Regions from separate parts of the Ferdinandcohnia sp. SAFN-114 genome, predicted to be linked through region 1. Evidence: predicted binding sites of a transcription regulator. Region 1 holds the regulator's gene; each other region holds the start of a gene.
What was found. Region 1 encodes LexA, which represses DNA repair genes until DNA is damaged. Its sites were predicted from a motif close to CGAACATATGTTCG; they were not measured.
Positions count from the first base shown of each region.

Region 1 (3,209 bases):
AGCAGTCAGGTCCGCATCATAATGATATGTCGAGATTTTTTCATTAATAGCATATTGATTACAAAACTATACTTACAACTAGGTTTGGGGAGGAAACACAATGTCCAAATATACGAAAGATGATATTTTTCGTTTAGCAAAAGAAGAGAATGTAAAATTTATTCGTTTACAATTTACAGATATTCTTGGAACAATTAAAAACGTTGAAATTCCCGTAAGTCAATTAGAAAAAGCATTGAGCAATAAAATGATGTTTGATGGCTCTTCAATCGAAGGCTTTGTTCGTATCGAAGAATCAGATATGTACCTATATCCAGATTTAAATACATGGGTAGTTTTCCCGTGGACTGCAGAAAAAGGGAAGGTTGCTCGTTTAATTTGTGATATTCATAATGCGGATGGTACTCCATTCGAAGGGGACCCTCGTAACAACTTAAAGAGAGTCTTGAAAGAAATGGAAGAACTAGGATTTACGGATTTCAATCTTGGCCCTGAACCTGAGTTTTTCTTATTTAAGTTAAATGAAAAAGGTGAACCAACTCTTGAACTTAACGATAATGGTGGTTACTTTGACTTAGCGCCAACAGACCTTGGTGAAAACTGCCGCCGTGATATCGTATTAGAGCTTGAGGAAATGGGATTTGAAATTGAAGCTTCTCACCATGAGGTTGCACCTGGACAACACGAAATTGATTTTAAATACGAGGATGCTTTAACAGCGTGTGATGAAATTCAGACTTTTAAGCTTGTTGTAAAAACAATTGCTCGTAAACATGGTTTACATGCAACCTTTATGCCAAAACCATTGTTTGGAGTAGCGGGTTCAGGAATGCACTGTAACCTATCATTATTCAAAGGCGCGGAAAATGCATTCTTTGATCCTAATGCGGATCTACAATTAAGTGATAATGCTAGACATTTTATTGCAGGTATTTTAAAGCATGCGCCTAATTTTACAGCTGTTACAAATCCAACTGTAAACTCATATAAACGACTAGTACCTGGTTATGAAGCACCTTGCTATGTGGCTTGGTCTGCTCAAAATAGAAGTCCACTTGTTCGTATCCCGGCTTCACGTGGTTTAAGCACACGTGTCGAGGTGCGTTCAGTTGACCCGGCAGCAAACCCTTATATGGCAATGGCTGTACTATTAGCTGCAGGATTAGATGGTATCAAAAACAAATTGACACCACCAGCACCTGTTGACAGAAACATCTATGTGATGAATAAAGAAGAGCGTAATGAAGCGGGCATTGTGGATTTACCACCAACTTTATCTCTTGCATTGGATATGCTTAAGCAGGATGAAGTGTTAATCAAAGCATTAGGCGGACATCTGTTCGAACACTTTATTGAAGCAAAAGAGATCGAATGGGATATGTTCCGTACCCAGGTTCATCCATGGGAGAGAGAGCAATACATGACTATGTATTAATAAATGAACCCTTAACACGTGGATGTGTTAAGGGTTTTTTTGCTAATAAAAAAGGAACATTTCATTTAGAAATGTTCCTTTTTTAGATTAATGAATTGTACGGTATACGCCAATAACTTTTCCTAATATGACTACGTTTTTAAGGATGATCGGTTCGAGCATTGAGTTTTCCGGTTGCAAGCGGATATGATCTTTTTCCTTAAAGAAACGTTTTACAGTCGCTTCATCTTCCTCTGTCATTGCAACAACAATATCCCCATTGTTAGCTGAATGCTGTTGTCTAACAATCACATAGTCTCCGTCAAGAATCCCCGCTTCGATCATACTATCTCCCATTATCTCAAGCATAAAAATTTGGTCATCATGGGCAGCAAAACGATCAGGTAATGGGAAGTACTCTTCAATATTTTCCACAGCTGTAATTGGTTGTCCTGCAGTAACCTTACCTATGACTGGGACATTCACAACGTTTGCAGTTGGAATTGTTTCATTTTCGTCAACCTGTAAAATTTCAATCGCGCGAGGTTTAGTAGGGTCTCTTCGAATCAAGCCTTTGCTTTCTAGTCTGGACAAATGTCCGTGTACTGTTGAACTTGATGCTAAACCAACAGCCTCCCCAATTTCCCTTACGGAAGGTGGGTAGCCCTTTTCTTTAACTTCTTGTTTTATGTAATTCAATATATCCTGCTGTCTTTTAGAAAGCTTCGTTGTCATCTTCGCTCATCCCCTTGCACTTATATTATATATGTATTTAAATCTTCTCTTCGATCTCACTGTTCAGGTGACCTAGTAACTTCGACAAATACCGAATTTCTTAAGTTGAGTATAGCATGTTTTACTAGATTATACAAACATAAGTTCGAATTTTTGTTGACACAAAACAAATGTTCGGTCTATAATAGAAATATAAAATACGAACAAACATTCTATAGGAGTGAAATAAAGATGTTAAGGAAATTACAAGGCGGATTTATCTATTATGTACTATTTGTTTTATTAAGTATGGGAATGGTTATTATTAGTGCAAGCTAAATGCGTAATGTGGATGACTTGTAAAATATCTTTTCATCTAGTACTATGAACTATGATTTAGAAAAGAATAAACAAGGAGTAATAATTATGCTTTCAAAAGATAAAATCAATCGGATCAATGCTCTTGCAAAAAAAGCGAAGACAGTTGGTCTTACGGATAAAGAAAAAGAAGAACAGCAAGAGCTTAGACAAGAGTACCTACGTGTTTTTAGAAGTTCAATGACTAATACATTACATTCTGTAAAAGTTGTTGATCCTGAGGGTAATGATGTAACCCCAGAAAAACTGAAAAATAGTAAGCGGAAAAGATTGCATTAATAAAGAATACATAGATTTCTATGTATTCTTTTTTTTTGTGCATACTATCAATGAAGAACTGCTATGTTATATGTTAGTTCGTTAGAAACTCTTGAAAGGATGTTTATTTTTATGACACAATCACTAACAGACTTGTCGATAGCGTCAATTCGAACACTTTCTATTGATGCTGTTGAAAAGGCAAATTCAGGACACCCAGGTATGCCAATGGGAGCAGCACCCATGACATATGCTTTATGGACTCGACATATGAAACATAACCCGAAAAACCCACATTGGTTCAACCGTGATCGATTTGTTTTATCTGCGGGACACGGCTCTGCATTATTGTACAGTATGTTACACCTATCTGGTTACGACTTAACAATTGATGACTTAAAGCAGTTTCGCCAATGGGGCAGTAAGACCCCGGGGCATCCTGAGT
Region 1 is NZ_JBPFDQ010000126.1:5,089-8,297, reverse strand. Features, by position in the region: gene ACR65M_RS24965 (MerR family transcriptional regulator) at 1-47, shown strand, start outside; gene glnA (type I glutamate--ammonia ligase) at 101-1,435, shown strand; gene lexA (transcriptional repressor LexA) at 1,523-2,149, opposite strand; gene ACR65M_RS24950 (DUF896 domain-containing protein) at 2,555-2,785, shown strand; gene tkt (transketolase) at 2,897-3,209, shown strand, end outside.

Region 2 (3,209 bases), on a different contig from region 1:
CACAGTGATTTCCCTCCACCAGTTGGTAAGAGGGCCATGACATCATGTTCAGCTAAAATATCTTCTATAATTTCCTTTTGCCCTTCTCGGAACGTAGAATGATTAAATTTTTCTTTTAAAACTAAATTAAGATCCATGTTTACCACCAAATCTTGCAAGGACTAGCCTAATTTCAAAATACGAGATGTCAATTGACAATTTTTCCTTTAAAGGTCGTAATTGCTTTACATTTAATGTCTTATATACAGATAAAATCTGCTGCTGATGCTCGTGAGTAACGAAACGGTCAATTGAAAAATCAGGTTTTTGATGTGTAACTTCTACAATATGATCTTCAATTGTATTCCGTTTTAGATTTCGAATGATTCCAATTTCATCGATTGTTTTACCCTGTAATAGCAATTGATACGTTTTCTTTGTTGAAACTGTTAGCAATACTTCCTCTTGATGATTAGCCTCGATCATAGAACCTAGAAGAGGGAAACTGTGCCTATTCATTTCAAGATGATGAATGATTGTATGTAAGGTATGTAAAAAGAGAACCTGGCACCATATTTCATCCTCACCAAGTAAAGAACTAATCTGATCGATAGTATAGCCAATTCTCGCTGAACTGGTCAGCCTCATGACAAAAATAGTTGATTCAAGCTCTGTGACCATTTCAAGGACCGACAAAACCTCATTGTAAATGGCTTCTGATAATGTAAATCGAGTATGTCCATACTTAATTAAGAATCCTTTTACCCAGTCAACAATTGAATCCTCTTGTTGGATAGGAGTATACTGTTTTTTCCCATTTACTAAATTCGACAATACCTGCGTTAACAATGAAAGCCTACGCCATAGTAAGATGGATTGTTCATTGTGCTTCCAACCATTTAAATGGGGAGGAATCGGTTTGTTTTCAAATTCCTTTTTTAATACACGTTCACCTAGAGATGTAATGGTAAATTTATTACTTGAAGCTGTTATTTCTTCAATTAGAGCATGTTCACGAAGGATTTGTATTTCCTTCTCAACCTGTTCCCTTCCGATCGGCCTTAGAATACCGAATAAAGGAGTGAGACCAAATAAATTCGCATCCCCAATCGTTTGGGAGGATTTTTTACCGTTCAACAAGTGATGAATCCCATAAACAGTGCGTTCACCATCTAGTTTATGCAAACTATACAAGATTAAGATTGAACGATAAGTAATGTTCACGGTTTCTCCCCCCCTTTAAACGACGAAATAGATGGAAAATTGTCGAACGAATGTTACTATTATTTTATCAAATAATAACGAAAAGTGGGATGTTTTCGTGTGGAATTATGAACATGCTTGTCAAACGAGAAAAACCCCTTTAGAATAAGCAATCTCACTATATATTTTTATTGAAAAGTTTTGTGAACAGCTATACAATGAGTATGAGGAAGCTGTTTCCATGCTATTAGGAAGTAGGATGGGGAACTACTATAAATATACATTTTATACATGTAACGATTTTTTGGGAGGTAAAGTACACATGGCAAAGTATACCATTGTTGACAAAGAAACTTGTATCGCATGTGGTGCATGTGGTGCAGCTGCACCTGACATCTACGATTACGATGATGACGGAATCGCATTTGTAACACTTGATGATAACCAAGGAATTGTAGAAATTCCAGAAATATTAGAGGAAGACATGATCGATGCTTTTGAAGGTTGCCCAACGGATTCCATTAAGGTAGCCGACGAGCCATTCGACGGTGATCCACTAAAATTTGAATAGTCCTTATATTAAAAGAAGAACCCTTTCGTTTTAGGGTTCTTTTTTTATAATGGCAAAAAGCAGGCAATGCCTGCTTTTTGTCGTTCGTTTATCCGAGTGGAACTTCAATGCGTTCCCCTTTTTCAAATGTCATTAAGGTTTTGTAGCCTACACTTTTAGCTAGTTCAATTGCTTGATCAAAATCTGCTCCTACATCCTGTGGTCGATGTGCGTCTGATGACAAGACGATAGGAATGTTTTTGTTAAAGCACATTTGCAGTAGTCGAGGATCTGGATAAAGCTTTCCAATAGGCTTTCGTAATCCAGCTGTACTAATTTCAACGCATGTTTTTGAGTTCGCTAATGCGGTAGTTGCACGATCAAATTGATGCAGGAGAAACTCCTCATCTTCAGGAATATATTTAAAAATTTTGACTAGATCAATATGGCCGATAATATCAAATAGGTTTGATTCTGCCAATGTAATCACCTGATCATAATACTTTGTATATGTATCATGTAGATCCCTTTTATCCCATTCTTCACGGAACTCCGCAAGGTCAATTCCAAAATCGCCAACCCAATGAATGGAGCCAATTACATAATCAAAATCATAAGAAGAAATGAATTTTTCCATTTCTGCATGCTTTCCAGGTGTATAATCCATTTCAATTGACATCTTTACATCAATATTATTTTTCCAGGCAAGCTTAAATAAATCTACATAATCCTTCATGTCATAATATCTTCTTGCATCAACCCAAGGATTACTCAGAATATCTTTTGTCTGATAAAAATGATATGCGTGTTCAGAAATCCCAAAATGGTCAATTTTTTTTACCTTTGCTTCGTCAATAAACTTCATTAAATAGTCTAATTCAAGCGTTCCAAGCTCTAAATGATTGTGATAATCAGTTCGCATAACGAATCCCCCCAAAGTTTTTCTTATTATACATGAACTTGTCACTATAGGGGAATAGAAAAGCTCAAAATTATTTAGGATTTTTCGACAATTAAAATTTGATTTGGAAAAATTAAATCATCTGTTAACTGATTTAACATTTTGATTTCTTCAACTGATAAACCTACCCTATTCGCAATTACTGATAATGAATCCCCAGCCCTCACTGTATAGGTTTCAAGCTTTTTTGAAACTTCAACGCCCTCTTTTTCCAATTCCATTAATGTAGGAACTAGAATTTGTTCATCGGTTAGCATATAAAGAGGGTCAATCGCATTATTTCTAGAAGCATTCCATTCTCCATTATGTACTTCAAAATGTAAATGTGGACCTGTTGAATTGCCCGTACTACCGATATGACCAATTAATTGACCTTTTACGACCTTTTCTCCTTCTTGAACATTTCGCTTACTTAAATGTGCATACACTGTCTCATATCCATTAGGATGCTCAATAAAAACGACATGCCCATATGAACCCTTGTAATATGATTTTTTCACGATTCCTTCCTCAACC
Region 2 is NZ_JBPFDQ010000006.1:55,512-58,720, forward strand. Features, by position in the region: gene ACR65M_RS03285 (RecQ family ATP-dependent DNA helicase) at 1-137, opposite strand, end outside; gene ACR65M_RS03290 (YpbB family protein) at 127-1,203, opposite strand; gene ACR65M_RS03295 (4Fe-4S domain-containing protein) at 1,505-1,753, shown strand; gene ACR65M_RS03300 (histidinol-phosphatase) at 1,842-2,654, opposite strand; gene ACR65M_RS03305 (peptidoglycan DD-metalloendopeptidase family protein) at 2,729-3,209, opposite strand, start outside.
Region 2: a site for LexA is predicted at 1,247-1,260, ahead of ACR65M_RS03295 (4Fe-4S domain-containing protein). Genes of this name have one in related genera too.

Region 3 (3,209 bases), on a different contig from region 1:
TCAGTTGCTGCCATCACGTCTAAATAATCCTTGCCGCCATAATCACCTCGAACAGCATCAACAAATTGCTGACCATAGCCATGACTACCGCGTGGATTAGTAAAGATAACAACAAATCCCTTACTAGTTAACACTTGAAATTCATGGAAATACGTATTGGCATACATCGCATGAGGACCACCATGTACTTCAATAATTGTTGGATACTTTTTACCTTCTTCATAACCAACTGGCTTCATCACCCAGCCATTAATTTCCCAACCATCTGGGGCATTAAATGTAAAGCTTTGCGCATCAGACAATTCAATATCCTGTAAAAACTTTTCATTTACATTTGTGAGTCGATTTATTTCTCCAGTACTCAAATCTAAATAATATAAATCCCCTGGTTCTGTTGGTTTACTGATACCAACAACTGCCTTATGATTATTTACTGTTAGTGCAAATACATGCTGGTTCTCGAATAATGATGGATAAACTTCACCCTCAATAGATCCATAATAAACCCCTGTACTACCATGGTTAGTTAATAGAAAGTAAAAACTTCTACTATCTTCGTTCCAGATGACACCAGGATTGGATCCCCCTAATTGGAAGTCAGCAGCAACACAATCTCCTACATAAGCATCTAATTCACTTGTTAAACAAGTTAGCTCAGCACTTTCAATTGTATATAACCAAATTTTTGGTAAAGTGGCTCCTGCAAATTCTTGTTCATGTCCAACTAATGCAATATATTGGCCATCAGGAGACCAAGAAGGAGTACCAAAGTTCCCTGAGCCGTTCGTAATCTTTTCATAGCTCTTATCTTTGAGCGACATCACATAGACATCAGAAATCAAGTTATAATCTGAATCCTCATTGATATCTCCTACAAATGTAATTTTTGATCCATCAGGAGACCAACATCCTGCCGTATAATCATGTTCCCCTGATGTTAATTGCTCCACTGCACCAGTAGCTACATCTACCAATGCAAGATGTTGATTTTTGTTATCTAGAAATCCTGCTGCGTCAGATTTATAACGGATTCTTTCAACGATCATCGGTTCAAGATGTTTCTCATCTTCTTCCTTCTTCTTCTTTTCTTTATCCGTAACGCTCTCGTCATGTGCTAATGAAGTAGTAAATAAGATCTTTGAACCATCCGGTGACCAGATCGGATTTCGTGCTCCATTTGCACAATATGTAATTTGTTTTGGTTCACCACCATCTGTATGCAAGCAATAGATTTGCTGTTTTCCAGAACGATTCGATACAAATGCAATAGATTCTCCAGTCGGGGACCAACGTGGCGACCCATCTCTCACATCACCAAAAGTCCATTGAGTAACTTTACCCTCAACAGCGCCAACATATAAATGTGAGTTATACTCGTGCTTATCCTTATTAATTTCAGTCTCCACAAACACAAATTTGCTTCCATCCGGAGAAAGCTGTGGATTATTGACTGTTTTTAATTCATATAAATCCTCTGCTACGATGCCTCTACGTTTTATCTCTGTCATTCTTCTCCCGTCCTTTGTTTACGAATTGTCATTGTAGTACCTCATACATGATGCACCACTAATAAAAGTATTTCGACACTAGAAATACTTTTTCCTTCTCTCTTCTTGATTCTTCTAAAAATATGTCTTATCATATATACAAACATACGTTCTAAAAAAAGAGGGATAATCATGACAAGAATACCTGAGGATGACCGAGCTATTTTTGAAAAAGCTATCTTTTTACCTATGGTTCTTACCATCCTTAATCGTGATCTGACAGCAATAGAAACCGCTGGCTTTAAGTTAAAGAAGCCATATCTCCATTTACTTGAACATACAATGAAGATGGTTCAAAAAGACCTCTATACAATTAAACAACAAATGAAAAAGAAAAATATGAAGGTATGGGAAAAACAAAGAGATGAGGCATTCACATTATTTTCATTCATGTATCGAGGCTATGAAGAGGAACATAACTACTTTAACCCACGGATTCGAAATGAAGTTCAACAGTTGCTTGAATCTTATTTCATCGAAAAGACAATGACTAACAATGAACAAACGTAAGGCTGGGAAAACCAATTCATTATTGGCAATCAGATTAGTTTGGAATACTTGGATCGTTTTGAGGATTTAATACAAAATTTATGCGTTTATTTGGCTTGTCCATTCTATTGGTAACAATCGTTCGCAGTTGTGCAGTTCTATGGAGTTGGTTTTGAAAGGAGCCTTTCGAGATTTGCAATTTAATGGCTTGCTTATTTGTAAAAATAACAGTTGTGTTCTCGTTCACACTGTATCTACAATCTGAAACATAGTTATGAGATAGCCATGCGCAGTCTTGCTTTGTTGGCGATGCGGTAGGAAATAAAAAAATCTTATTAGACGCTTCAACAATAATCGGTGCTTTATGGGTTACCCCCATAATTTCACGTGTCCCTTCTTGCCTGCCCTTAAGCGAGCTTCCAAAATAACGGCAGCTTCGGTCAACAATCTCAGTCGGCTTCATAGCAACAACATATTCACCTTCAACTTCAAGTACCCTTGAACAAGTATTTTTACCTATTTCAATAGGTAATACCGCCATAGTGTCTGGATTAATTTCATATTCCATCAAATAATTCGTTTGCTTAACCTCCATCTATTCATCCCCCTTTAAATTATTCTAATATTTTTACTAATGGAAGCATTTTCATATTAGCATTACTAGGTATTTATAACTATACAGTTCACAAAAAATTCACAAAAAAAGAGTGGAATTCTTTCTAAAATGTTTTTTTGGATGCAAAAACATTTTTAAAAGAAGACCACCGAGTTTATTTTCTGCTATGAATTTTCATTTATTTGTCCTAGCTCTTTTTCGGCCAGATAGGAGTTTGCTTGTTCTAATGTCGTATGCTCATCCACCGAATTACCCGCATAAGCAGATTCTGAAAGAAAAGGATTATTTGTGTCTAGGACATTTGACATGCCGAAAACTGGATTTAATGGTGTATTCTTTGGGATATCGTGATTTGAACCCTCATCTAAATTATTTTTCATATTTTTCCACCTCCATTCTTATCATGCATGAAAATACAAATTATCATACAAGAATTTAACTTTAGTCAGTTAAAGTTTGCCTAGACACTATTAGTATTCCAAATAAATTTTTAAAAAGTCTAAAAATTCGGTTGATTTTACGTGTCCACCTAAATATACTATTAAAAAGGGTTAGGA
Region 3 is NZ_JBPFDQ010000168.1:636-3,844, forward strand. Features, by position in the region: gene ACR65M_RS26585 (S9 family peptidase) at 1-1,508, opposite strand, end outside; gene ACR65M_RS26590 (YhjD family protein) at 1,680-2,057, shown strand; gene ACR65M_RS26595 (competence protein ComK) at 2,092-2,631, opposite strand; gene ACR65M_RS26600 (hypothetical protein) at 2,817-3,032, opposite strand.
Region 3: a site for LexA is predicted at 1,648-1,661, ahead of ACR65M_RS26590 (YhjD family protein). Genes of this name have one in related genera too.

Region 4 (3,209 bases), on a different contig from region 1:
ACTACAGATACCGTAGTTTCTGCGACATGATCAGCGGCACATCTTTGAATAGCAAGAGAAAGTACTTCTTTTGCTTTCTTATCAGATTCTTCCTTTGCACGATTTTCTGCTTCTTTTACCATCATAGCTATATCATGGGAAAGCTCGTTTTCAATACGTTCAAGGATGATTTGCTTTGCTTCTTCACGTGTTAAGCTAGAGATTCGCTCAAGTTCGGCTTGTTGCTTGTGTACCATTTCTTCCACTTTGCTTTCCATCTCTTCAATATGCTGTTGTCTTTGAGCGAGAGAATCCTCTTTCTTTTCTAGCATGGATTCGCGTTTATCTAATGTTTCATCCTTACGATCAAGGTTCTCTTCTTTCTGCAATAAACGATTTTCTTGTTTTTGTAGTTCGTTTCTTCGATCACGGATTTCCTTTTCTGCCTCTGTACGAAGTTTGTGAATTTCATCCTTTGCCTCTAACAGTGCTTCCTTCTTTAAAGAATCTGCTTCTCTATTTGCATCTTCAATAATTTGTTCGGCAACACTTTTTGCACCAGCAATTTTAGTTTCGGCAATAGACTTACGAACATAAAAGCCAACAATCGCACCGACGATTAGGCCAAACAAAGCGGAGATGATTATAGAAATGGGATCCATCTTCTTCACCTCCTCTTGCTATAAACTTTTTCTTGCTAGATCAAAATGTCGGCATGTACATTTTACAATATACAGCACAAAGGCTTTTTAAGCTAATCAGATTCTTAGGTTACGACCGAAAGCAGCTCAGACTACTCCGGGTCTGAATAGCAAAAGCTCAAACCGAGTTTTGCTTCTAACGTTTTAATTCTAACAAAATGTAAAATATACATTTTAATTGTAAATCTGTGAATTTTTATTGTCAAGGCCTGTCAGAAATAGTATTACATGAAAATGGAAATTTTATTGGGTAACCATGTGATTATAAAGGCTTTTTGGTAAATAATGAGGTTTATCTATCGTGTTGAAAAAAGTAAGTTAATGGGGAAAATAAAGAAGAGACACATTAACTGTGCCTCAACTTTGATGATTAGTCTAGTAAATCAAACTCTTCTTGTTCCTCATCAGCAGGTGCTACTTTAACACCGTCAAGTCCATAATGATTTCTAATTTGCTGAAGGATTTCATTTCGAACATCTGGGTTTTCTTTTAAGAATTGTTTTGCATTTTCGCGCCCCTGGCCAACTCTTTCTTCATTATAAGAATACCAAGATCCACTCTTTTGAACGATATCAAGTTCCGAACCGATATCAATGATTTCGCCCTCAATTGAAATTCCTTCTCCGTACATAATGTCTACTTCGGCTGTTTTAAATGGTGGGGCTACTTTATTCTTAACAATCTTCACTTTGGTTCTATTACCAACAAGTTCATTGCCTTGTTTTAATTGTTCCGCACGACGAACCTCTAGTCTTACAGAAGAATAGAATTTGAGCGCGCGTCCGCCTGGAGTTGTTTCTGGGTTTCCGAACATTACCCCAATTTTTTCACGGACCTGGTTAATGAAAATTGCAATTGTATTTGATTTATTGATTGCACCTGAAAGCTTACGTAATGCTTGTGACATTAGGCGGGCTTGTAGACCCATATGGGAATCTCCCATTTCACCTTCGATTTCTGCTTTTGGAACAAGTGCAGCAACAGAGTCAACTACTAAAATATCGACTGCACCACTACGTACTAATGCTTCAGCTATTTCTAATGCTTGTTCACCAGTGTCAGGCTGCGATAATAATAGTTCATCAATGTTTACACCCAATTTTTGTGCATATGCTGGATCAAGCGCATGTTCCGCGTCAATAAATGCCGCTTGTCCACCAGTTTTTTGTACCTCAGCAATCGCATGAAGTGCTACCGTTGTTTTACCAGAGCTTTCTGGTCCATATATTTCAATTATCCGTCCTCTTGGATATCCTCCAACACCTAATGCTACGTCTACTGCTAGTGAACCACTTGAGATAGTGGAAATTCTACGATCTGTTTGTTCTCCAAGCTTCATGATTGAGCCCTTACCAAACTGTTTCTCTATCTGCTTCAATGCCATTTCTAAGGCCGCTTGACGATCACTCACTATATTTCCTCCTTTATTCGTGAAACTATTATTACTATACAATGTTTTGTTCGATTTGCCAAGCAAAAAGTCGAACATTTATTCGCTTATTTTTATTAATAGTTTTTTCCCATTAATCCAATTTCTGATAGTCAAAAATCATATTTTCAAAGAGATAGAAACCAACAAATTTGAATTTTAGCTCTTCATAAATAGTTAATCAATAATAAAAAGTGACGTAAGCATTTGCACACTTACGCCATTTTTATAAATATTACAACTTAATCATTCTATTTATTGGAATGCTCTTCATCCCATACCTTATCTAGAACTTGATTAAACACTTCAACTGGTTGAGCACCAGAAACAGCATACTTGTTATCAATAACAAAGAAAGGAACACCTTGTACACCAACCGACCGTGCCTCAGAGATGTCATTCGTCACCTGGTCAGTATGTTCTTTACTTTCCATAATTTTACGTACTTGTGCTCCATCAAGACCTACCTCTTCAGCCAAACGAACTACTGTATCTGTGTCGCTTAAGATTTCACCTTCTGTAAAATGGGCCGCATAGAAACGATTGAAAAACTCATTACCTTTCCCTTGCTCCTTTGCATATTGAAAAACACGATGTGCATCATATGTGCTTGTAAGTTTAGCTCTATCGTAGTTGATCTCAACACCAGAATTTTTGGCCATGTCTGTCACTTGTTTAAGCATTACTTCAGCCTGTTCTAATGGAACTCCCTTCATACTAGAAAAGGTTTCAGCATAATTTTGACCAGGAACGTATTTCGCATCTGGCATAAGTAGAAAGCTTTTATATTCTATTTCAACTTCTTTTGCATGTGTAAAATTTTCTAATGCTTTATCCAAATGGGACTCCCCTATAAAACAGAACGGACATACAAAATCTGACCAAATTGTTATTTTCATTCTTTTCCCTCTTTCTTTTGATTTACGGGACCACAAATTCCAGTATTAATATCACAGACGAATCCTGAGGAATTGTCAAAGTCTAAGCTTATTAATTTCTTTATGCCATTTAGTTCTTTAAATGCCCCATTAACATCTTTGCCATCTGTTGAGGATGCTTCAGATTTAAACTGCTTGTCATTTAACATCATGTATTCCTCC
Region 4 is NZ_JBPFDQ010000048.1:21,601-24,809, reverse strand. Features, by position in the region: gene rny (ribonuclease Y) at 1-641, opposite strand, end outside; gene recA (recombinase RecA) at 1,051-2,091, opposite strand; gene ACR65M_RS15850 (DsbA family oxidoreductase) at 2,361-3,008, opposite strand; gene ACR65M_RS15845 (hypothetical protein) at 3,005-3,196, opposite strand.
Region 4: a site for LexA is predicted at 2,163-2,176, ahead of recA (recombinase RecA). Genes of this name have one in related genera too.